Regions from separate parts of the Serratia sp. KH_031 genome, predicted to be linked through region 1. Evidence: predicted binding sites of a transcription regulator. Region 1 holds the regulator's gene; the other holds the start of a gene.

The links. Region 1 encodes Fur, which represses iron uptake genes when iron is present. Its sites were predicted from a motif close to ATAATAATGAGAACNACTATCAA; they were not measured.
Region 2: the regulator Fur is predicted to act here: its motif matches at 3,263-3,285, upstream of feoA (ferrous iron transporter A).

The regions. Positions count from the first base shown of each region.
Region 1 covers NZ_CM174496.1:3,521,430-3,531,037, forward strand. The annotation lists gene pgm (phosphoglucomutase (alpha-D-glucose-1,6-bisphosphate-dependent)) at 1-1,618, opposite strand, end outside; gene seqA (replication initiation negative regulator SeqA) at 1,696-2,235, opposite strand; gene ybfF (esterase) at 2,473-3,273, shown strand; gene ybfE (LexA regulated protein) at 3,455-3,742, shown strand; gene fldA (flavodoxin FldA) at 3,925-4,452, shown strand; gene fur (ferric iron uptake transcriptional regulator) at 4,766-5,212, shown strand; gene AC3ISQ_RS15800 (beta-N-acetylhexosaminidase) at 5,440-8,112, opposite strand; gene chiQ (ChiQ/YbfN family lipoprotein) at 8,131-8,457, opposite strand; gene chiP (chitoporin ChiP) at 8,504-9,608, opposite strand, start outside.
Region 2 covers NZ_CM174496.1:4,478,390-4,487,997, reverse strand. The annotation lists gene AC3ISQ_RS20360 (YdgH/BhsA/McbA-like domain containing protein) at 1-245, shown strand, start outside; gene AC3ISQ_RS20355 (FeoC-like transcriptional regulator) at 301-549, opposite strand; gene feoB (Fe(2+) transporter permease subunit FeoB) at 549-2,864, opposite strand; gene feoA (ferrous iron transporter A) at 2,937-3,161, opposite strand; gene AC3ISQ_RS20340 (Tex family protein) at 3,730-6,066, opposite strand; gene greB (transcription elongation factor GreB) at 6,178-6,654, opposite strand; gene ompR (osmolarity response regulator transcription factor OmpR) at 6,852-7,571, shown strand; gene envZ (two-component system sensor histidine kinase EnvZ) at 7,568-8,938, shown strand; gene AC3ISQ_RS20320 (MipA/OmpV family protein) at 8,940-9,608, shown strand, end outside.

The DNA.
Region 1 (9,608 bases):
TGACAATTTCGACCGCTTCATGCTCAATTTTTTGGCGATGTTCAGCGCCCAAGAAGCTCTCACAATAGATTTTGTAAGCTTCTTCCGTCCCTGACGGACGTGCCGCGAACCAGCCGTTATCGGTCATCACTTTCAGCCCGCCGATAGAAGCGCCGTTCCCCGGAGCCGCCGTCAGACGTGCAGTGATCGGATCGCCTGCCAAGGTGCTAGCCTTAACCATTTCTGGCGACAGCTTAGACAGCGCCGCTTTTTGCGCGTGGGTCGCTGGCGCTTGGAGACGGTTGTAACTTGGTGCGCCAAAACGCTTGGCCAGACTGTCATAGTGATGCTGCGGGTTCTCACCGGTTACCGCGGTGATTTCAGCCGCCAACAAGCACATGATAATGCCATCTTTATCAGTCGACCAAGGCGTGCCGTCGAAACGCAAGAACGAGGCCCCAGCGCTCTCTTCGCCACCAAAGCCGAAACTGCCGTCGAACAAGCCGTCAACGAACCATTTGAAGCCGACTGGCACTTCTACCAGCTTGCGCCCCAGATCCGCGACAACACGGTCGATCATCGCACTGGATACCAACGTTTTACCCACTGCCACATCAGCGCCCCATTGTGGACGATGTTGGAACAGATAGTTGATAGCGACGGCCAAATAGTGGTTCGGATTCATCAAGCCTTTCGGTGTGACAATACCGTGACGGTCATAGTCAGGATCGTTGGCAAATGCCAGATCGAACTTATCACGCAGCGCCAACAAACCTGCCATCGCTGATTCAGACGAGCAATCCATACGGATGATGCCGTCGTGATCCAGATGCATGAAACGGAAAGTCTGATCGATAGAATCGTTAACTAGCGTCAGATCCAGTTTGTAATGCTCGGCAATACGCTGCCAATAGGCAATACCGGAACCGCCGAGAGGGTCAACCCCCAATTTCAAACCAGCACCTTGAATGGCTGGCATATCAACGATATCCGCTAAACCTTCAACGTAAGGCTGAACCAGATCCTGCGCGTGCAAATGACCGCTGTTCCAAGCTTGCCCCAGCGACTGGCGCTGGACACCTTTCAGTTGCAGAGTCAGCAGTTCGTTAGCGCGTTTTTCGATAACCGAAGTCAGGTTAGTATCAGCCGGGCCACCGTTAGGCGGGTTGTATTTGATACCACCGTCTTCTGGTGGGTTGTGCGAAGGAGTAATCACGATGCCGTCTGCCTGCGCGCCGCCTTTGCGGTTATAGGTCAAAATGGCATGGGAAACCGCTGGCGTCGGCGTGAAACCGTTGTTTTCCTGTACCACGACATCCACACCGTTAGCGGTCAACACTTCCAGCACAGAAATAAAAGCCGGTTCGGACAGTGCATGAGTATCTTTACCCACATAGCAAGGTCCGGTTGTCCCCTGCTGCTGACGAACTTCAGCAATCGCCTGAGCAATCGCCAGAATGTGCGCTTCGTTAAAGCTTTGGCGCAACGCGCTGCCACGGTGACCCGAGGTACCAAACTTCACCGCATGAGCCGCGTTACCCACCTCTGGTTGCAGTACATAATACTGCGACGTTAATTGGGCAACGTTAATCAAATCGCTTTGCTGGGCTGGCTGCCCGGCACGTGGGTTATTCGCCATCGACATCTCTCCCTAGTCCCTGTCTGGCGGCCGAGTACGGTATCGCCCACGACCGCAGTGACGGGGTGTTCGCTAAATTAGAGTGTTCCGCAAACTTTCTCGATCAGCTCCGCAGGGAACTGCATCGCTTGCATGATGTTTTCGATCATGGTGCGTTTGCGGCCAGTGTTGGTATTGGTAATCACCCAGTAAGGGGTACCTGGAACATGTTTTGGTTTGGTGTGCGCCCCACTTGCTAGCAAAGTCTGCTGATCGCCAGCGAAATAGGTGCGGGTACGGCCATGCAGCGCGTCAGTTGCAGCGGCAAAACTTGCAGCGTCAAGGGTATATAACGTTGAAAGCACTAGCATAAAACGATTGACGACTTTGTTCTGCTCGGCGTATTCGTCCGACAGCAGCAGTTCACGAACTGCACGTACACGATCGCGTGGACGCTGAGTTGCAATCGCCTTTTCCTGCTCAGTCGCTTGAACACCCACTGCGGAAATCGCTCGCACTGGCTGCCCTGCGGTAAATTTCAACATACGCCGTAAAATATCAGACGCGCTTTCTCCAATATGTTGCGTGTGGCTGGCAATATAACGGTAAAGCTCTTCGTCAACTTCGATAGTTTTCATCTTGATCCAGTACGTTTTTTCTACTTAAAACCTGAGACCAACTCTGGCGCTCAAGTCATGGGATTATAAGGTTAAAGCGTAAGGGCGAACACTACATCGTTTTCCCAAAAGGTAAAAGCAGACTAATACCTATAAGCGGCGTCATTTGATCAGCACCTTACCATGAAAAATCTACGGTAATCATTGGGCAGATCGATCTAATGCGATCATGATACCCTAACTAAATGTCTCTACGTCATGAAGTTCACGATGAAATTACATTATCAATTACTGCCAGCAGAAACCGAGAACCTACCTATCGTTTTGATCCACGGCCTGTTTGGTAATTTGGATAACCTTGGCGTGCTGGCTCGCTCCCTTAACCAGCATCACGCGGTAATCAAGGTCGATCTGCGTAACCACGGTTTATCGCCACGCGATCCGGTGATGACTTACCCCGCAATGGCGCAGGATTTACTCCGGTTGCTCGATGATTTGGCGATTGAGAAAGCCATTGTTATCGGTCATTCGATGGGAGGCAAGGCGGCAATGGCACTGACTGCCATTGCACCGGAACGGATTGAGAAACTGGTCGCCATCGATATTGCGCCAGTAGCGTATAACACACGTCGCCACGACAAAATCTTTACCGCATTGCAAGCCGTCTTGGCGCAAGGGATCACTCAACGCCAAGCCGCAGCACAGTTGATGCGTGAGTATCTGGACGAAGAAGGTGTGATCCAGTTCCTGTTGAAATCTTTCCACAATGGCGAGTGGCGTTTCAATTTACCCGTGCTGATCGAACAATATGAAAACATCATCGGCTGGCCGGGCGTGCCCGCTTGGCCGCATCCGATCCTATTTATTCGCGGTGGGTTATCGCCTTATGTACAGGATAAATATCGTGACGATATCGCGCGCCAGTTTCCACAGGCTCGAGCTCATGTTGTCGCGGGGACTGGACATTGGGTTCACGCCGAAAAACCTGACGCGGTATTACGCGCTATTAATCGCTTTCTTGGTGAAGAGTCAAAGCCGGCTGATGAAAAAACGCGCTAAAGATAATAGCTTAGCGCGTAAACATTGTTGTTTAAGCACCTGCAAGGTAAGATGGCGCGCTATAATTTTTGCCCCCATTCTGGTTCAGATTGGGAAGCAAATTTGGGTTAGGGTTTATTGACCCGAATTGTGTTAATCGTCCGGTATTCCTGGACTCAACTCCCTTGCAGTACCGCTACCTATGGCAAAAGAAAACACGGATCGCACGACGCTGGATCTGTTCGCAGATGAACGCCGTCCGGGGCGCCCGAAAACCAACCCGTTATCGCGCGATGAGCAGCTTAGAATCAATAAGCGTAATCAGCTACGACGCGATAAAGTGCGCGGTTTACGTCGTGTAGAGCTGAAAATCAACGCAGAAGCGGTGGACGCCCTAAACAAACTGGCGGATCAGCGCAATATCAGCCGCAGCGAGTTAATCGAACAGATGTTACTGGCGCAACTGGCGGACGAACCGCTGGGACATTAATCTTGTTTGGCATGGTGTTACGGACAACACCAGATCAACACCATTTTCCTTGGTATCGCATTAACGTGATAAAACCCAAGGGCCAATTTCTGGCATGATACGCATTTACCGGTAAGAGACGCACATTGGCTACAGGCTCTTATCGCGGCACAATTTATTGAATCTAAAGGGTTATACGCTATATGGCAATCGTAGGCATTTTCTTTGGCAGCGACACTGGCAATACCGAAAACATTGCTAAGACTATCCAAAAACAATTGGGCAAAGATGTGGCTGAAGTTCACGACATTGCCAAAAGCAGCAAAGAAGACCTGGAAAAGTTCGACATCCTGCTGCTCGGTATTCCAACTTGGTATTACGGTGAAGCTCAGTGTGATTGGGACGACTTCTTCCCAACGTTGGAAGAAATTGATTTCGAAGGCAAACTGGTTGCACTGTTCGGCTGTGGTGACCAAGAAGACTACGCTGAATACTTCTGTGATGCGATGGGCACTATTCGTGACATCATCGAACCACGCGGTGCCGCGATCGTCGGTTACTGGCCAACCACAGGCTACCATTTTGAAGCCTCAAAAGGTTTAGCTGATGATAATCACTTCCTCGGTTTGGCGATCGACGAAGACCGTCAACCAGAATTGACCAATGAGCGTGTGAATGCTTGGGTTAAGCAGATTTCTGAAGAGCTGAGCCTCGCTGACATTATTGGTTAATCACGCCATAGCCCTGTGAAATGCAGGGCTTTCATAGGCAGCAGATATTAAAGTAATAGAAGCTACAAATTTGTAACTTCTCACGTCATTACGGTAGACTGCGTCAACGGTTTATCCCGCTCATCAACGCATTGGCTGCACACCATGCAAAAAATGCTAATGACTCTTTGTTAACAATCGGCGGTTTCTATTTATAGCTACCGGTTCTATAATGAGACGCAATTAACTCTTGTGCCGACCGATGTTACAGGCGACAACGCCCTAACTTGTTTAGCCTTCACTTTGTTTAGCATAGTAACAGGACAGAATCCGCATGACTGACAACAATACTGCACTGAAGAAGGCCGGCTTAAAAGTCACGCTTCCGCGACTCAAAATCCTGGAAGTGCTACAGGATCCGGAATGCCATCACGTCAGTGCGGAAGATCTGTACAAAAAACTGATAGATATGGGTGAAGAAATTGGCTTGGCAACGGTTTACCGTGTGTTGAACCAGTTCGATGATGCAGGGATCGTGACTCGTCATAATTTCGAAGGCGGTAAATCCGTGTTCGAACTGACACAACAACATCACCATGACCATCTAATTTGCCTAGACTGCGGCAAAGTGATCGAGTTCAGCGACGAATCTATCGAAGTCCGTCAGCGTGATATCGCTAAACAACACGGCATCAAACTCACCAATCATAGCCTGTATTTGTACGGTCACTGTGAAGCAGGTGACTGCCTTGAAGATGACTCGCTGCACAATAAAAGATAATTCTGGGTAAGCCAGAATGCAGAAACCGCCGATAACAGGCGGTTTTTTTATACCTATGATTTACAGACAAAAAAATCCCCGGCAGCACCGGGGGAAAGATCATGTCATGAAATACTACAATTGCAGCGGCACTCTCTACGCGGTACTGCTTTACAGCTAACTCACTACCCTCTCACACTCACTTTACTGTTTGCCCACCCGCCGACACGCAAGTGGGCATTCAGTCATTACACTTTCACGGGTTCTGCACGGCTATAACGCTTGCCATCCGGGCTAACAGCACGGATTTGTACATCGCCTGCCACGGCTGGTTTAGCGTTGGCATCGTAACGTTGCCATTGCTTACCACCGTCGGTTGAGTACTCAATACCCAGACCCGGCAATGAAATGTTGGCTTCCAGTTTACCGCCCACAACACGTGCTCCAGGGACTGGCAGACGGTAACTAACGCCACCTTTATCCAGTTTGGCCAGTTCACGCTGTCCCATCAGGTTGGCAAAGTGCAGCCAATCTCTGTCCAACGTTTTGGTATCAACAAAGTGCGTTTCGCCACCTTTGTACTCACGACCCGCCTTGTAATCCTGCTCCCAGCTTGCACGGTGCCATGCACGCTCTGCCACCGACAGAACACGAGGGAAGTACATGTATTCTGCCTGTTTGTCGGTACGAACGACCTCGCTCCACAGTTGGGCAGACAGACCGAATGTACCCGGCCACGGTTTATCGCTCTTAGCGGTAAAGTGGTTGCCGTCACGGTCAACCGAGGTTTCGGCGTTCTGCGGCAGGTTGTCTGGCGCGAAGCTAAAGATCTTCTGCTCGTCGCTGAAGCGAGTGCCCCAGTAGTAACCGCTCTCGTTCGGGTTCACTTCATAAGGGAAATCGAGGTAGACGTAATCCGGGTTAGAAATCGTGACTTCGTAACCTTTGTTCGCCCAATCGTTGGCTGAGTCGAAACCGCCCCAATACAAGGTATCCCAGAAGTTCACGCCGACACGCTTAGTCGCGAAGGCTTTAGCATCTTTGGCGTCTTTCAGACCATCTTGCCAAGCCTGCATTTTTTCAATGCCGTGAGCATTTACCAACTTGCTAACTTCAACAGCGAAGTAGCTTGGTAGGTGCTCCATATCTTGAATTTTGCCGTCGCTGATCATCTTCTGGCAAACCTGAGACATGGCCCAAGGCTTATCTTCTTTGCTCTGATCGATGATACCTTTGCCCGGTTCAGGGTTCTTCACGTCGGTATAACCCGCACCAAAGCGAATATTTTTCGCTTCGTCACCACCGAAATGCCAAGTGGTCAGCGGTTGACCCGCTTCTTTGTGCATCTGGGCAATTTCGCCAATCACTTTGTCGACAAAGCGCTTAGAAGAATCCAAGCATGGGTTCAGGTAGCTCTTACGCTCATAGAACTGAACGGATGTGGTGTTGGAATCATCGGTCGGATCTAACAAGCGGAATTCGTTCGCACCTTCTTCATTACCTGCAGCATGCAGTTTCTGATAACGCGCTTCCATCGACACCACGGCAGCACGAGCGTGAGCCGGTACGTCGATTTCAGGGATCACATCAATCTGACGCGCTTGCGCATATTTCACGATTTCGATGTAGTCGTCACGGCTGAAGAAACCGGAACCGTTGTTGTCGCTGTTCGGGCCTGAACCCAATTGCGGCAGCAAACACGTGGTTTCACTCAGATCGTGACAACGCTTACTACCCACTTCGGTCAGCTCTGGCAAACCTGGGATTTCAATACGCCAGCCTTCATCATCACTCAAGTGGAAATGGAAGGTGTTCAGCTTATAAGCCGCCATCTGATCCAGCAGGCGTAACACCGCAGCCTTAGAGTGGAAGTTACGCCCTACATCCATGAAGACACCACGGTATTGGAAGCGCGGCGCATCGTTGGCTGTCAGCACGGCAATTTTCTGCCCACCATCAGACGGCACCAGTGACAAGATGGATTGCAATCCGTAGAACACGCCAGCCTGATCGAAGCCCGTCACTACCGCTTCTTTCTTGCCGATTTTCAGTTCATAAGCGCCCGGTACCGCCAGATCCCCTTTGAAGGATTTCGGTTCAATTTCGGTTTTGATCGGGTAACCCGCAGCATTGTTAGACACGCCGAGCAGTTCGAAGCGCTGGCTAATCGCATCGGCAGCCGGTTTAACTAACGCGCTGAGATCCAACGCCACACCTTTGCTCAAATCGGCATCTTGCTGTGGATTAACCTTCACTTCCATTGGTGTTGGAATGATCTGGCCACGCAGGGAAGCCGCAGGCAGCGTTTTCAATGCCTCATTTTTGGTGAAGCGAGTTTCTGGCGTCATCAGGATGTTTTTATCATCCTTGGTGCGCTTCCACTGATCGCCAGTGAATGGCGTCAGGAATTGGAATACATCATCGGTATCAGTATTTGATAGGATTTTTGGTTTGGCATCGCCAGAGGTCACGTACCAACGCGGCAAGAAGTCGGTGCTGAACAACTGCCAATATTCACCGATAATCGGTACTTCAACCGCGCCGTTAGCCGGGAAACCAGTGAACTTGTCGGTCGGTTCCAGTTTGTGCAGGTCACCGGTCAAATGTGTGATTTTGAACTGATCGTTATCGACTTTCAGGATTTGGCGAATACTGTGGAAATAGATCGCCCAATCGTTATCTTTGATCTCCTGGCCTTCGTTGGTCAGTGTGATCATCACTTTGTTACAAGATGCCCAGTCTGCGCCCAATTTGGCACAATCGGTTCCATTCTCAGCGGCACGGTTGTCCAGCATCTTGTAGTTCACTTTCAACTGGCTCAGTTGATCGACAACTTCTTGTCCTGCCATCGCGTTCACACTACCGAACAATCCTACTGAAGCCGTAATCGCGGCAAGCGCGCTTAACTTAAATTTGTTCATCTTCAACCTCATCCCTAATCAGTTATTACTCGCGTGGATTTCTTGCCAGATCTTTTTACAATCGGCATCAAACGCTTGGCCATTACCGCTATGTGCGGCATCGATGCACTTTTGATAATCCATCACGCGCACCGTTTCTTTCTCGGCAAACTGTTTATTCTTTTCGTCTTGTTTCAATACGTCCAATACCGCCTGACATGATTTCAGTTTTTCTGGCGAACCTTCGGCAGTATTAATACAAGCACTGTAAGCCTGCTTTAATTTGGCATCTTCTGGTGGTGCGGTAGGCTGTGCACAAGCACTTAAACCCACAACCGCAGCGACGATCAGCATCAGTTTTTTCATTGTTTTGATCCTTTAAGTTTCCCCGGCGTTACCACCGGGGACATCATCAGAAGATAGTGAATGGTGCGATAACCATGAATTTGACGTCTCGTTCATCCTGGAAGATGTTGCCGTAACCACCGCCCCAGCTTGGGATATCAGAATGGTTGTCGTATTGAGTGAAGTGCAGTTTGAACAACGTTCCTTTAGCACGACCCTCTTGAATGGTATACATCGCGTCGAGACTGTAAGCGCTCTCTTTTAAGCGCTGACTTTGATCGTAAATCGGGTTGGTGCTAGGTTTGGCATCCCAGGCATAGACGTAAGAACCGCCAACCGCCATACCCGGCAGGTTCCACTTGCTCAAGTCATACATCACACCGGCATAAACCGCTTTTTCGCCGTTGGCGTTGAAGTCAGAACGGTTATCCCACCACACGTCTAAACGACCATTGGAGGAAGCGTAAGTGGGTGTCATACGTTGCAGGAAGTAGCCTTGGTTACCTTCGGCCTTGACCATGGTGCCTTCCAAACGCCAGTTGAATTGGCCGGTGGTGTAACCGAAGGTCAGCGCCTGCAACCATGCCAGACCATCATAGATGCTGTTTGGATCGCTGCTATCGCTAATACGATCTTCAGTACCGTAGAACTGATAGCTAGTCGTCAGCGGGTTGCCCATGACATCGTCAAACTTGTAGGAAGCCTTGGTAAAATACTGGTTTACATATCCCTGTGCTTGGCCGAATGCGGCTTCCAACACCAGGTTATTTTTGAAATCATACTTAGCACCTAATGAATGCAGGTAAGAAACGCCAGTAGTTTTATCGTTTTGACGGAAATCATCCATCTCGATATGCCACGGAGACTTGTATTCATCGGTCCACATGTAAGAGAAACTCAGCGCACCTGCATCACCATAATCGAAGTTAGCACCGGCTTCCGCACCACGGTAAGTCCCTGGCATGAAGCTCCAATGTGGGGCGATCAACGTTTGCCCCGTTGGCTGGATGTAACCCGCACGTGCCCAGACTGGGCCATATTTGAATTTACCTGCTGCTTTGTACAGGCTGATGCCGCTCTTGTCACCAGCATAGGTTTCATCATAAGCGTGGTTACTGCTGGAGAAGGCAATTTCGTTTGGGTGACCGCTATCTTTAGCTTCGGCAATTTCA
Region 2 (9,608 bases), 960 kb from region 1:
TCGGTTCTATGTCTTTTGGTGCAATGGCTGCGACGCTGTTGACTAAAGAAGATGTGGCAAAGGACCCGACCAAATATGAAAGCCTAGGTACCGTAACGGTAACCGGTGAAGAAGCGCCGATGGATGTCAAAGATGCATTGGCTAAAAAGGCGGATGAGAAGGGTGCTCAGTACTACGTGATTATCGCGGGTCGTGAACACGGTAAATTCAGCGCGATGGCTGAAATTTACAAAGACAAGAAGTAACCTCGATTAAGTGAGGGCGCAGTGTTCATTGAAGCTGCGCCCTCTTTATCAATTCTCAGTCAGTATTTTTCAAGCGGTAAACCACGGTACTGCTGCACCCTTGACCTTCCGGGCAACTCTTACAACTGCCACTCAAGCAATCGCTATTATCCTGTTCGATACGCTCGACTTTACCCATTGCGGTTAAGCGCTCCAGCATGGCCTCGACCAGCGACAGCGGGGTTGCTAACTGCCGGCTGAGTTGCTGCGCTTGCACGTTACCGTGCAGCGCCACAGCATCGCGGATTTGTAGCAGGCTAGCCATCAGTGACAATCACCCTGCGGGCCCTTGCAGCAACTGGCGGGTGTCGCATTACTCAGACGTACCGTTACGCGGCTGCGGGCTTTGCGCAGACCAAACAAGATCAACGCGTTGACGATTAATACCGCAAGAATGGCGACCAAACTGTATTGCGGATGCTGCTGGAAGGTCGCCACCTGATAAAACAGGGTCGCCAGCGAGTAGGCCAAATTCAATCCCCACAGGATGGAGAACGTCATCCAACCGCGGCTGGACTCACGGGCAATGGCTCCCATCACTGACACGCAAGGCACATACAACAACACGAAGATCAGGTAGCTGTAGGCGGAGATCGACGTACCGAACTTGGTGCTCATGGTGCCCATGGAACTGGAGCCCATTTCACCGTCGCCTTTGCTGGCTTCAATGGGGTTAGACAGCACGCTCAGGCTGAAGGTGTCTTTCAAGCCCTGCCAGGTTTCCTGCACTGCGCCACCCAATTCATCTAACAGATTGAAGTTAGCCGCGTCGAACTGTTCGTTGGTAATGTGTTCGGCGGTATACAGGGTGTTCAACGTACCGACCACCACTTCTTTCGCCATTGCACCGGTCACCAAGCCAACGGTGGCCTGCCAGTTATCCGGCTGTACGCCCATCGGTTTCAGCAGCGGGGTGAGTACTTTAGACACCGAAGCCAGCGCCGAATCGTTGATATTGCCGACCGGTTTGCCGCTGAACGAGAAGCTGTTCAGGCCACCAATAAAAATACTGACGATGATGATGACTTTACCGGCGCGCAGCACAAAACCTTTCAGGCGTTGCCAAGTTTGCAGCAGTAGGCTTTTCAGATGGGGAACGTGGTAGACCGGAAGCTCCATCACAAACGGTGAGGCTTCGCCACGCATGATGGTGTATTTCAGCACCAACCCGGTGAGAATGGCGACCACAATCCCCAGAATATAGAGCGAGAACACCACGCCTGCGCCATCTTGCCCGAAGAAGGCGGCGGCGAAGACCGCAAAGATTGCCAAGCGTGCACCGCAGGACATAAACGGTGCCATCATGATGGTGATCAGGCGTTCACGCTGGGCGTCTAGGGTACGAGCGCCCATCACGGAGGGCACGTTACAACCAAAGCCGACGATCAACGGCACAAAGGATTTACCCGGTAGACCCAGCGCTTGCATGAGGCGATCCATCACGAATGCGGCACGCGCCATGTAGCCGGAGTCTTCTAGGAATGATAGGAACAGATACATCATGCCTATCTGTGGTACCAGCGGCAGCACGGTGTTGATCCCGCCGCCAACTCCTTGTGCCAAGAATACCGTCAACCATTCCGGGAAATGCAGGGTGTAACCCAGCCATTGAATGCCTTGGATGAAAATAGCGGCCGAGCCAAGATCGAAGATCGGTTGCAATGCGCCGCCGATGTTGATCGCCAAGACGAACATCACGTACATCACCAGCAAGAAAATCGGTACGCCCAGCCAGCGGTTCAAAATTACTTTATCCAGTATCTCGGTCAGGCGGTTGGGCATTGCCTGCTGTGAGTTACTGACTGCGTCGCACAGCGTTGAAATTGACTGGTAACGCGCATCGGCGATCACCAATGCGGGATCTTCCTGCTGCTGTTGTTGCAGTGCCAGCTTAGTTTCGGGCAGTAAGGCGACGGCGTTTCCTGCCATCGAATGGCTATAGATATCACCTTCCAGCATTTGCACCGCGATCCAGCGGCGTTGCGCTTCCGGCAGGCTTTGCGGCATGGCTGCGCTGAGTTTGTCGACTTCTTGCAGTAATAGAGGAGGGTAATTGACCAGTGTTTTCAGTTGGTTGAACTGGTGGGTGTCGATCATCTGCTTCAACACGCCAATGCCATCGGCTTTGGTCGAAATCATCGGTACTACCGGGCAACCCAAACGGTCCGACAATGCAGCAATGTCGATCGCAATATGCTGGCTCTTCGCGATGTCCAACATATTCAACACCACGATGCATGGAACGCCTAGCTCCAGCAGTTGCAGCGTTAGATAGAGGTTGCGCTCCAGATTCGATGCATCGACCACGTTGATCAGCAAATCAGCATCACCACTTAAGATGTAGTGGCAGGCGATTTGCTCATCGAGCGAAGTTTGCTCAGAAATAGTGGTGAGTGAGTAGGTGCCGGGTAAATCGACCAGTGTGACCTGCGCCTGTGGCGTAGCAAAATGGCCTTCTTTGCGCTCGACAGTGACCCCAGCCCAGTTGCCGACCCGCTGACGGGCGCCGGTCAACTGATTAAATAGCGTGGTTTTTCCTGAGTTCGGATTACCAATTAAGCCGATGGTGAGTTTTTTCATAATCCAACATGATGTCTGTAAATTGAACTCAAGCCGGGCAAAGGGAGCGCGGCCAAAAACTGGGCGGCGTCGTTAGGATTGGCCGTCGAGCAGGATAAGATCCAAATCTTTTTTGCGTAGCACCAAGCTCACGCGACGGGTTTTGATTTCGACCGGATCGCCCAAAGGCGCAATACGTATCACTTCAAATGACGAACCTGGCAACATGCCGAGCGACAATAATTTCTGGCGATAAGCCGGGCTGATTTCCGTGGAGAAACCGGCGATTTTATAAGTCTGTTTTGGCAGAAGAGGCATATAACCTTCTTTAATCATGCTCGGCGTTCCTGGGGGAACGTCAGGGGACGGCATACCGAAATGGTTTATCACTTGGCGTGAGATGCTGAATACACGAGATAATACTAGTGAGAATAATTATCGTATTCAATACCGAAAGCAAGGATATTAGTAAGCAATCGTTAGTAGGTTCACATTTGCTCATCTCGTCGCAAATTTGTACTCTTTTTAGCACCAAGCCAGACGGTCTGCAAATGCGAATATCATGTTAAAACAGTTGCATAATTGTAGCTATTTCTCTGTGTCTGCGAAATGTCGCATTGCATTTTGATCCGTTTCATTACTGTCAGGGGAGTTTGTCGCTGAGAGATAAAGTTAAATGCGAGCGGTAACTATTTGTGTTTCGACGAGAAATGATCGGCAACGTTATTCTGTATTACGCATCGAGCTAATTAATCGTTTTGATGGGGGCTGCTAAAAAGCATAAGAATCGGAATTTATATATCCGTTGTTGCGGGAACAAAATAAGACATTCTATTGATGGATATCAAAAAATGCAGGGCGAAATTATCCGCCCTGCAGAGTGAGATTAGTTCTTTTTACCGAATGCCGCGGCCAGTGCATCACCCATCGCACTGTTGCTGTTACCCGCAGGGGTATTATTGCGTGGTTTGGCTTTGTTGGCCGCTGGGCGTGAGGTGTTATCGCGCGCTGGCGCGTTATTACTCCCGCCGCGACGTGGGGAGCCTTCGCCCGGTTGCTCATCCAAACGCATACTCAGTGCGATACGCTTACGTTGCAGATCCACTTCCATCACTTTCACTTTGACGATGTCACCGGCTTTGACCACGGTATGCGGATTTTCCACAAACTTGTCAGCCAGTGAAGAGATGTGCACCAGGCCATCTTGATGTACGCCAATATCGACGAAAGCACCGAAGTTAGTGACGTTAGTGACTGAACCTTCCAAGATCATACCAATTTGCAGATCGTTGAGGGTTTCGACGCCATCGGCAAATGTCGCGGTCTTGAATTCTGGACGAGGATCGCGCCCCGGTTTTTCCAGCTCTTTCAGGATGTCCGTTACCGTCGGTACGCCGAATTTGTCATCGGTGAAATCGCTGGCTTTCAGGTTGCGTACGGTACTTGGGTTGCCCATCAGATCTTGCAATGCCTGCTCGGTCGCCGCCAGAATCCGCTCGACTACGGGGTAGGCTTCCGGGTGAACGGTGGAAGCATCCAGTGGGTTATTACCGTGGTTGATACGCAGGAAGCCCGCACATTGTTCAAAGGCTTTTGGCCCTAAACGGCTGACTTTCAGTAACTGATCACGGTTATCGAAGCGACCATTCTCATCACGCCAAGTGACGATGTTCTGCGCCATCATGCGAGTCAAACCGGCCACGCGAGTCAATAATGGCACCGAAGCAGTATTCAGATCAACGCCGACGGCGTTCACGCAGTCTTCCACCACGGAATCCAGCTTCTTCGCTAATTGGCTCTGGCTGACGTCGTGCTGATACTGACCGACACCGATGGATTTAGGATCGATCTTCACCAGCTCTGCCAGCGGATCTTGCAGACGGCGGGCGATAGACACCGCACCGCGCAGGGAAACATCCAGATTCGGGAATTCCAACGCTGCCAGTTCAGAGGCCGAGTAGACCGATGCACCGGCTTCACTGACGATCACTTTCTGCGCTTTAACTTCGGGGAACTGCTGTTGCAGATCGGCAAAGAAGCGTTCGGTCTCACGTGAGGCGGTACCGTTGCCGATGGCAACCAGTTCCACGTGGTATTTTTTGCACAGAGCGGCAACGGCAACTGCTGCTTTGGCTGCCTGCCCGGTATGTGGATAGACGGTATCGGTGGCGACCAATTTACCGGTGGCATCAACTACCGCCACTTTCACCCCAGTACGTAAGCCTGGGTCCAACCCCATGGTGGCGCGCATCCCGGCGGGAGCCGCCATCAGCAGATCGTGCATATTGCGGGCGAATACGTTGATGGCTTCATCTTCTGCACGTTCGCGTACCGTGCCCATCAATTCGGTTTCTAGATGCAGGAGAACTTTGATACGCCATGTCCAGTTCACCACCGCTTTGCGCCATGCGTCAGCTGGTGCATTGTTTAGGCGCAGATTGAGGTGATTGGTAATAATCACCTCGCCTTGGCTTTCGCGCGGTGCTTCTTCGAACTGTGGGTCGGCGTTTAGTGCCAGTTGCAGTACACCTTCGTTGCGGCCACGGAACATCGCCAGTGCGCGGTGAGAAGGGACTTGGGCAATCGGTTCGTGGTGATCGAAATAGTCGCGGAACTTCGCGCCTTCTTCTTCTTTACCTTCGACGACCTTGGACACCAAATGGGCGTTTTTCCACAGGTAGTCACGGACTTTAGCTAGCAGGGTGGCGTCTTCGGCAAAGCGTTCCATCAGGATGTAACGCGCGCCATCTAACGCGGCTTTGACATCGGCAACGCCTTTATCGGCATCGACAAATTGTTCTGCCAGTTGTTCCGGTTGCTGTTGTGAGTCTTGCCACAGCGTCTCCGCCAGTGGTTCCAGGCCGGCTTCAATCGCTATCTGTCCACGAGTGCGGCGTTTAGGTTTGTACGGCAGGTAAAGGTCTTCGAGTTCGGTTTTGCTGAGTGTGGTGTTGATCGCGCCAGCTAGCTGCTCGGTCAGTTTACCTTGTTCGTCGATCGATTTGAGGATGGTCTGACGACGGTCTTCCAGTTCGCGCAGATAACCCAGACGGGTTTCCAACTGACGCAATTGGGTATCGTCCAGACCCCCGGTGACTTCCTTACGATAGCGTGCGATAAACGGCACGGTATTACCTTCATCCAGCAGACGGATGGCGGAGTCAACTTGCTCCGGCCGGGCCTGCAATTCGGTTGCAATAATGCGGCTCAGTGGGTCATTCATAAGTCTGTTATCTGTTCGGGGCGGTAAATTAATAGGGGACAGTTATACGGTCTGCCACGGGAAATTGCCAGTAAAGCAGGCCAGATGGCGATTCAGAAAACGCTGAAAACGTCATTCCTTCAGGTAATCAATCTGATTAACGTACCAGAATGCCTCGCCTGCTGGGGTTTGTACCGTGGCGGTATCACCCACTTCTTTCTTTAATAGTGCACGCGCCATGGGCGAATCGATCGAGATGTAGTCTTTGCGGCCAAAAATCTCATCGTAGCCGACGATGCGAAAGCGTTTGATATCACCGTCATCATTCTCGATCTCTACCCAGGCGCCAAAGAACACTTTGCCGTCTTGTTGCGGGGAGTAATCGACAATTTTCAGATGTTCCAAACATTTGGTGAGGTAGCGCACGCGGCGGTCGATCTCACGTAGCCGCTTTTTATTGTATTGATAATCAGCGTTTTCGCTGCGATCGCCCAAACTGGCTGCCCAAGTGACCTTTTTGGTCACTTCAGGCCGTTCTTCACGCCACAAGGTGTCCAGTTCTTGTTTAAGCTTGTCGTAACCTTCGCGGGTAATTAAAGGTGTTTTCATCGGGTTCCGTCGTGGTTGTTTTTTGACCTAGAGTCACTTCTTTTTATCTGGCTTTTAACGAATATTGTTGATAAATGGGAAAAAGCATAAGCTTTGTAACAATTTCGTCTAGAATGTATACCATTAAATGCTGTCAGTTATAGAGCCATTTCTTAACAATATTCGAGTCAGGCAATACAGCCTTTGGGAGTCATACAATGCAAGAGAATCATAAGATTCTGGTCGTCGATGACGACATGCGCCTTCGTGCGCTTTTAGAGCGTTATTTAACTGAACAGGGTTTCCAAGTTCGCAGCGTCGCTAATGCTGAGCAAATGGATCGTTTGCTGACACGCGAATCATTCCACCTGATGGTGTTGGATCTGATGTTACCAGGTGAAGATGGGTTGTCCATCTGCCGCCGTCTGCGTAGCCAGAGCAACCCAATGCCGATCATCATGGTGACCGCTAAGGGTGAAGAAGTCGATCGTATCGTTGGGCTGGAAATCGGTGCTGATGATTACATCCCTAAACCTTTCAACCCGCGTGAACTGTTAGCACGTATTCGCGCTGTGTTGCGTCGCCAAGCCAATGAACTGCCGGGCGCCCCTTCACAAGAAGAAGCGGTTATTGCCTTTGGTAAATTCAAACTGAACCTCGGTACACGCGAGATGTTCCGTGAAGATGAGCCGATGCCATTGACCAGCGGCGAGTTTGCGGTGCTGAAAGCACTGGTGAGCCATCCACGTGAGCCACTTTCACGCGACAAGCTGATGAACCTCGCACGTGGCCGTGAATACAGCGCCATGGAACGCTCCATCGACGTTCAAATCTCCCGCCTGCGTCGTATGGTGGAAGAAGATCCTGCACATCCACGCTATATCCAAACCGTTTGGGGTTTAGGCTACGTTTTTGTTCCGGACGGCACTAAGGCATGAGGCGATTGCGCTTTTCACCGCGTAGCTCGTTTGCCCGAACCTTACTGTTGATTGTCACCTTGCTGTTTGTCAGCTTGGTGACGACTTATCTGGTGGTGCTCAATTTCGCCATCTTGCCTAGCTTGCAACAGTTCAACAAGGTGTTGGCTTACGAAGTCCGTATGCTGATGACTGATCGGTTGCAGTTGGAAGATGGCACTTTGCTTGAAGTGCCACCGGCGTTCCGCCGTGAAATCTACCGTGAGTTGGGCATTTCGCTGTATACCAATGCTGCGGCAGAGGAGAGTGGGTTGCGCTGGGCGCAACACTACGAATTCCTCAGCCAGCAGATGGCGCAGCAGCTCGGTGGACCGACCGATGTCCGGGTGGAGGTCAACAAGAATTCACCGGTTGTTTGGCTGAAAACTTGGTTGTCCCCAGATATCTGGGTGCGTGTGCCTTTAACTGAAATTCATCAGGGCGATTTCTCGCCGCTGTTCCGTTATACCTTGGCAATCATGCTGTTGGCGATTGGCGGGGCGTGGTTGTTTATCCGCATTCAGAACCGACCCTTGGTGGAGCTGGAGCATGCCGCAATACAAGTGGGCAAGGGATTGGTGCCGCCGCCACTGCGTGAGTATGGCGCATCAGAAGTGCGTTCGGTCACGCGAGCCTTTAATCAGATGGCTTCTGGCGTGAAGCAACTGGCTGACGATCGTACCTTGTTGATGGCCGGCGTGAGTCACGATCTTCGTACTCCTCTGACGCGTATTCGCTTAGCGACGGAGATGATGGGCGAAGAAGATGGCTATCTGGCGGAGTCGATCAATAAAGATATCGAAGAATGTAATGCCATTATCGAGCAGTTTATTGATTACTTGCGCACTGGGCAGGAAATGCAAACTGAGCTCAGCGATCTGAATTCGATTCTGGGTGAGGTTGTTGCAGCAGAAAGCGGCTATGAACGCGAAATTGACACCGATATTGCGCCGGGTGAATTGTTGATGGATTTACATCCGTTGTCGATAAAACGCGCGGTGGCCAATATGGTGGTTAACGCGGCACGTTACGGTAACGGTTGGATTAAAGTCAGTAGCGGACGTGAATTGCAGCGCGGTTGGTTCCAGGTCGAAGACGATGGTCCGGGGATCAAACCAGAGGAACTGAAGCATCTGTTCCAACCTTTCGTGCGTGGTGATAGCGCGCGTAGCACCAGTGGTACCGGCCTTGGGTTAGCGATTGTACAACGTATTATCGACGGACATGACGGGGTGCTAGATATCGGCACCAGCGAGCGTGGTGGATTGCGGATCCGCGCTTACATTCCATTGCCGCTTGAAAATTCTGAACCGGTTAACGGTAATCATCCAGTCAAAGAGAATAGCTGATTTGCGTTTTTTTCCTTTCTTAGCGCTGCTGTGTGCAGCGCTACTCTCTAGTCGTGTTTTTGCGGCTCCGGTCGATCTCCCACAAACTCAAGCATTACCGAATTTGGTCGGGATCGGCATAGGTTCTACCACGCAATATGCTGGCGGTAAGGAGCGAACCTTGGGTGCATTGCCCGGCGTGCGTTATATGACCGACAGTGGGCATCTGTTTGAATGGTATGGGCCCTATGCCCAATACAATCTCGGTGGTGAAACCGGTTGGCAATGGGGGCCAGCGGCATCGTTGCGTCTTGGGCGCAGTAATGTCGATGATGCCGTGGTGTCTAAAATTCACGACGTCGATACCACCATCGAGGCTGGTGGCTTCGTCGGTTATAACTACCTCAATACCGAAGGTATTCCTTACCAATTGCGCTTTGGCGCAGCGTTGACCACTAATGCGGGAATGGTTTATGACGGCGCGCATTTGAACGTTAGCGGCAGTTTCTGGATGCCAGTCAGCCATCGTGTTTTGTTGGGAACAGGGGTTGGAGCCTCTTGGGTGAGTGCCGATTTTAACCGTACTTATTACGGTGTGACGGAAGGGGATTCAGCAGCCAGCGGTTTGCCTCAATATCAGCCCGGCGGTGGCTTACAGCAGGTTTACGGCTGGATTGGTGCCTTGGTACAG